Regions from separate parts of the Clostridium amazonense genome, predicted to be linked through region 2. Evidence: predicted binding sites of a transcription regulator. Region 2 holds the regulator's gene; the other holds the start of a gene.
The links. Region 2 encodes NrdR, which represses ribonucleotide reductase genes. Its sites were predicted from a motif close to CACNANATNTNGTG; they were not measured.
Positions count from the first base shown of each region.

Region 1 (3,444 bases), 250 kb from region 2:
ATTATCTTTTCATATTCAAAACCATCTTCATTTACAATTTCTTTTCTTAAGATATAATTTAAAATATCATTTACTTCGTTTTTATCATATCCTAAGTTTTTAAGGCTAGCTTCAATAACTGGATTTACTATAGTCATAAATCCACCACCAGATAATTTTTTATATATAAAGTGTGAAAAATAAGGTTCAATAGACGTAGCACCACAGTCCATTGCAAAAGAAATAGTTCCAGTAGGCGCAATAACAGAAACTTGAGCATTTCTATAACCATATTTTTTACCTAAAGAATACGCATTAAGCCAAGATTCTTTCAAGCAATTACTTACGTTAGATAATCCCATTTTATCTAAAAGTGCATGATTAACTTCTAATGGAGTATAGTTTAAATCTTCATACTTAGTATTTAAAGCTTTAGCTGCTCTACAATGATTTCTAATTACTTTTAACATATGTTCTTTATTTAGTTCATACTTTTCAAATGAACCAAGTTTTTTAGCCATCATTGAAGAAGTAACATAAGAATTAGAAGTTAATATACCAATTAAACTAGCTGAAAATGCTCTAGCTTCTTCAGAATTATAAGGATATCCCATAACCATAAGTAATGATGCCAGATTAGATATTCCAAGTCCAGTTGTTCTGAAAAGATAAGTTTTTCTTGCTATATCTTCTGTAGGGAATTGGCCCCAATGGATTGAAGCTTCTAAAGCTAATTGAATAATAGAAACTAAATGAACATATCCTTCTAAATCAAAATGGTTAGTAGTTTCATCAAAAAACTTATAAACATTTATTGATGCTAAATTACATGAAGTATCATCTAAAAATGCATATTCCCCACAAGGATTAGTAGAATTAATTCTATTATATTTGGCACCATAAACACCATCTTCTCCACAAGGACATGTATGCCATGCATTAAAAGTATCATCAAATTGAGGGGCTGGGTCTGCACATTTCCACGCGCTAGTATTAAACTTATCCCAAAGAGTTTTTACTTTAATAGTCTCATTAACTCTGTTATCAACTCTTCCTACAAGTTCTATTGTTTCATCTTGATTATTAGGTAAATTGTCTACTTTTTTCATAAATTCATCACTGAAACGTATAGAATTATTTCCATTTTGACCAGAAACAGTTTCATATGCTTCACCTTCAAAGCTTGCATCATATCCCATTTTGCCAAGAGCCTTAACTTTATCTTCCTCTTTAGACTTCCATTCGATAAAGTCCACTATTTCAGGATGATTTATATCTAGTGCAACCATTTTAGCAGCTCTTCTTGTAGTTCCACCAGATTTTATAGCACCCGCATTTCTATCTAGTCCTTTTAAAAAGCTCATAACTCCAGAAGAAACTCCACCACCAGATAATTTTTCACCTTTAGCTCTTATTGTTGAGTAATTAGTGCCAGTACCAGAACCACCTTTGAATAATTTAGTTTCGGTAACATATTGCTCAGAGATAGAATGATTACCTAGCAGTTTATCCTCAATAGAAAGAATAAAGCATGCAGAAGCTTGAGTTCTAGTATAAGCATCCTTGCTTTTTAATACTTTTTTTCCTTTAGGGTCAAAATAGAAAGTATTTAGTGAATTACCATGTATGTCATAAGAATGTTTTAATCCAGTATTAAACCATTGGGGAGAGTTTGGAGCATACATTTGATTTAAAAAACAATAAGCAAGTTCATCATATAAAATTTTATGTTCATCACCTGTACTTATTAAGCCTTCATCAATTAAAGCTTCACACCAAAAATTTACAATTCTGTGAACAACCATTTTTAGGCTGTTTTCATATCCACAATCATTAGGTACTAATGCTTTTCTGAAATATTTTGAAGCTATTATATCACATGCATTTTGTGAATAATGAGAAGGAAATTCTAAATCCTTCATATCTATCAAAATTTTATTAGTTTTATAATCTTTTAAAAACACATCAACTTTTTTCCATTGAAATAAATCATATACAGTAAGTTTAGTGTTGTTTTCTAATTCTTTAGTAAAATATCTTTTTAATATATTATTCATTATCATTGCTGAATGCTAAAAATAAGCATATAACAGCATTGTCACCTCCTAAAACTAAACACACTCATACACTATATGTAGAATAAGTGATATTTGAGTGCACTACATGTTGTATTATATAATAAGGGTGATTTATAATCAAGAAATATTATTATGTAAAAATCATAATAAATAACGATAAAATAACAAAATTCGTTTAAAACCTCTTGTTTATATATAAATATAAAATAAATATATAATATAAAATGTAAATGTATAGATTTTTTTAATGTTATAAATTAAAATGTTATAGAGAATATTAAATGATATAATAAGATTTTATAGAAGTAAATTTTAAACAACACAAATTAGTTTTTACTAATATTTTAAGTCTATTCTTAAAATATTTTTCAAATATATAGTAATTTAAGAATAAGAAAGTATTTAAATCCCATTTTAGATGAAAGATACAAATTTATTAAATAAAGGAGGTTTTTTTATGATAAAATCAGTAATGGGGAAAACTCCAATAGTACATGAAAGTTGCTTTATTGCGGAGAATTCTGTGATAGTAGGAGACGTAGAGATAAATGAGGACGCAAATATATGGTATGGTGCTGCTTTAAGAAGTGATATGAGTTATTTAAAAGTTGGCAAGAATACTAATATACAAGAAAATTCAACAGTTCATAATGATTTTGGATTTCCTACAATAATAGGAGAGAATGTTACAATTGGACATAATGCAATAATACATGGTTGTAAAATTTCAAATAATGTCCTAATTGGAATGGGTTCAATAATACTTAATGATGCAGAAATAGGTGAAAATACTATAATAGGTGCAGGCAGTTTAGTTACACAAGGAAAAAAGATTCCTTCAGGTGTTTTGTGTATGGGATCACCAGCCAAAGTTATAAGAGAACTTACTAAGGAAGAAATAGAAAGTATTGATAAATCAGCAAAAGAATATGTAAAACTTTCTAAAAAACATAAAATGGGAAATTTATAGGAATACAAGTTGAAACTTAAAATTATTTTTATTTCAGTTGAGAAAGAGCAATTTGAAATTTTGTACAAAAATTAACGATGAACAATTAACAATGAAGGATAAAACTGAAGTATCAGTTTTTTAAATCAATTTTTATAATGAGTTGCAAAGCAAATGATTTAAACATCATATAAAAACATAGTTTTTAAGTATTTTTATTTTTAGATATTAGGAACAAAGAGAGTAATATCAACCATCACTTTTCACTCTTACTTCTTACTTAGTTCCAAATATAAAAATAGGAATAACTTATAACTCTAGAATTATTATTTGATAAAGATATTATTTTAAATTTGAGCTTAGAAAACTATAATAAGTGTGTATAAACTAAAAACTTATAGTTGGAACGTATATGATGATTGGGGATGGAAATATGTT
Region 1 covers NZ_JBWKMH010000033.1:898,105-901,548, reverse strand. The annotation lists gene AC07E4_RS18970 (vitamin B12-dependent ribonucleotide reductase) at 1-2,036, opposite strand, end outside; gene AC07E4_RS18965 (gamma carbonic anhydrase family protein) at 2,515-3,027, shown strand; gene AC07E4_RS18960 (GAF domain-containing protein) at 3,440-3,444, shown strand, end outside.
Region 1: AC07E4_RS18970 (vitamin B12-dependent ribonucleotide reductase) is a predicted target of NrdR. The motif match lies at 2,137-2,150, and genes of this name have one in related genera.

Region 2 (3,444 bases):
ATATTATACATTTTTCTAAGTTTAAATGTCTACCTTCATTTATATTAATATTAACATACTCTTCCTTAAAATTATCTATTAATTCTTCACTTACCTCATAACAACATACTTTATTATGCGGCCCTATAAATACTTTTAAGTTTTCTTCTTTACAATTATAATCTTTAATCATCTTCATTATTGTCTTATAGACTATTTTTTTTATAGTTCCTTTCCAGCCACTATGTATAGCTGCAATCACTTTACTTTTTTCATCTACTATTATTACTGGGACACAGTCTGCATTAAATACTCCTATAGCAACAGATTTTTCATCAGTAATAATGGCATCTCCTTCTAAGTTTACTATATCATTGTTTTTAAGTTCGTATATAATATCACTATGAATTTGATTTAAGTATACAACATTATTTACTTTAAAAGTATCCTTCAATTTATTTAAATTATATATCCCTTCTTCAGTTCTTTTATTAAAACTAAGATTTCCTTCCGCAGTTGAAAATACCACGTTTATATTACCTACTCTATATTTCAAAAATTTGTTTTTATCATTTTTTAAAATTTCCATAACTCCACACTTTCTAACTGTTTATTTATAAAATTCAAAACTTTTATTATAAAATTATAATATATTTTATAATTTTAATCTTTTTTACTTATATAGGAATTTAAATTTAAACTTTAAGCTATGTATGTTTCCAATTAATAATTTTAATGCTAAATTCTAATCTATATTTTTTAAATTGACAATTGACAGTGGACAGTGAATGTAAAAATTGGATTTCCAATTTTAAAGAATGATTTTTTATTAAATTTGCACAGCAAATTGATTGAAAACAATATAAAAACATAGTTTTTAAGTATTTCTATTTTAAATATTATAAATAAAATGAATAATATTAACCATAACTGTCAATTTTCAATTGTCAACTGGTTCCAAGTTCAAATTTAAAATAATATCTTTCTCACTTAAAAAAACTTTTTCTTTTATCAAGAAACAGGAATTATTTAAATTAGTATTTCTTTAAAAATTGATTTAGAAACTCTTATTAATTTGTGTTTTATTTTCAAGACCTGAACCCAAGGACGGGTTCAGCGACTGCCTAGACAGGATGTCGTGTGAACTAAATTTAGAAATATGTAATTGAGAATTCAATGTATATTTTTTATAAATCAAGGAAGTAATTCACATCAATAATGGAATCTTATTAATGTGAATTACTGACGAAAAGTTATGAAAAATAGGCTAGAATTTAATTGCATAGCTCTAAATTTAGTTCACTAATAGCCGTTTAGTCTTGGAAATAAAATGGCAAATTCATTAGAGTTTCTTTGAAATTTTTATGAATAACGTTTTAAATAATTACTGCTTCTTGGAATAACACTATTCTCATTTAATACTTGAATAATTTCATTTTTCAACTTGGAACCCTATATTATAAAAGTAAATGTTTAATCAAACATTTACTTTTATTACTAATTTTTTCTTAAATTTTGTATTTCTTGCAAAAATGTATCTATATCATTAAATTGTCTATACACTGATGCAAATCTTACATATGCAACTTCATCCACTTGTTTAAGTTTTTCAAGTACCATTTCTCCTATTTCTTCTGAACTAATTTCTAGAATCATATTGTTATTTAATGTTTTTTCTATTTCATCAGCAATATTTTCAATTATAGCTCTTGGTACTGGTCTTTTTTGACAAGCAGTTACTATGCCTCTTATTATTTTTTCTCTATTAAAAAATTCTCTATCTTTACCTCTTTTAATTACTAATATAGCCATATATTCTACTTTTTCATATGTAGTATATCTTTTTCCACAATTAAGACATTCTCTTCTTCTTCTAATAGCTAAACTATCTTCTGTAGCTCTTGAGTCAACTACTTTACTATCTTCTGCACTACAAAACGGACATTTCATCTTCATTCACTACTTTCTTAAAACAATTTATTATATTTTTATTATACACATATTAAAACAAAATTCTATAACTATTTTTATAGTAACTAATTTTTTACTCTTCATCTATATCAATTATGCCATCTCCATCTATTAATATCACATCTACACCTATTTTTCTAATCTTTTCCCATGGAATCTCTATATTATTTTCTTTAGAAAACCATCCAACTTTTTGTGTTGGAAGTACTATAGATTTTACTCTGTATTCATCACAATCTATTTTTAAATCTTTTATATATCCAAGTTTAGCTCCAGTGTTTAAATCTATTACTTCCATCATTTTTAATCCATTAATAGCATACATTGAACTTTCCAATTTTTTACCCCCTTTTGTTTTATAAATATAAATTTATTATTATATATATATTTATACTTATAATAAATATTCACAATTTATTATAAGATAAAAAAAGAGGCCTTAAAATAAGGCCTTACACATATTTTCTCATATGTTTCAATGCTGTTTTTTCTAGTCTAGATACCTGTGCCTGAGAAATTCCTATTTCATCTGCTACTTCCATCTGTGTTCTACCATCAAAAAATCTTAAGTTTAATATAAGCTTTTCTCTATCACTTAATTTGGTCATAGCTTCCTTTATAGATATGTTTTCAAGCCAACTATCATCTAAATTTTTGTTATCACTTATTTGATCCATAACATAAATAGCATCTCCACCATCATGATAAATAGGTTCAAATAAAGACACAGGATCTTGTATAGCATCCAATGCAAAAACTACTTCTTCTCTAGAGATTTTTAGTTCTTTAGCTATTTGTGATACTGTAGGTTCCTTATTATCTTTACTGATTAGTCTATCTCTTACTTGCAATGCTTTATATGCAATATCTCTAAGTGATCTACTAACTCTAATTGAATTATTATCCCTTAAATATCTTCTTATTTCTCCAATAATCATAGGAACTGCATAAGTAGAAAATTTTACATTCTGACTTAAATCAAAATTATCTATAGCTTTTATAAGTCCTATGCATCCAACTTGGAATAAATCATCCACATTTTCTCCCCTGTTATTAAATCTTTGAATAACACTTAATACCAACCTTAAATTACCTTTTATAAATTTTTCTCTACATTCTTCATCTCCATTTTGCATTTTTTCTAAAAGTTCTCTCATTTCTTTAGCCTTTAAGACTGGTAATTTGGCTGTATTTACTCCACATATTTCTACTTTGTTTATCATCATAAGGTCATCATTCCCTTCAGAGTAATTGCATTTTAATTATTTCCTTATACAATAACTTTTATACCTGAGACAAACCTTATAACATTTTATTAATTTCTTTTTTTAATCTTTTGATTATTCTTTTTTCTAATCTTGAAATATAAGATTGTGATATTCCAAGCATATCTGCTACTTCTTTTTGTGTTTTTTCATTATATCCATTTAATCCAAATCTTAATTCAACAATTTCTTTTTCACGATCATTCAGCTTATCCATAGCTATAACCAA
Region 2 covers NZ_JBWKMH010000033.1:652,033-655,476, forward strand. The annotation lists gene pgeF (peptidoglycan editing factor PgeF) at 1-568, opposite strand, end outside; gene nrdR (transcriptional regulator NrdR) at 1,477-1,929, opposite strand; gene AC07E4_RS17825 (YlmC/YmxH family sporulation protein) at 2,024-2,287, opposite strand; gene sigG (RNA polymerase sporulation sigma factor SigG) at 2,403-3,176, opposite strand; gene sigE (RNA polymerase sporulation sigma factor SigE) at 3,253-3,444, opposite strand, start outside.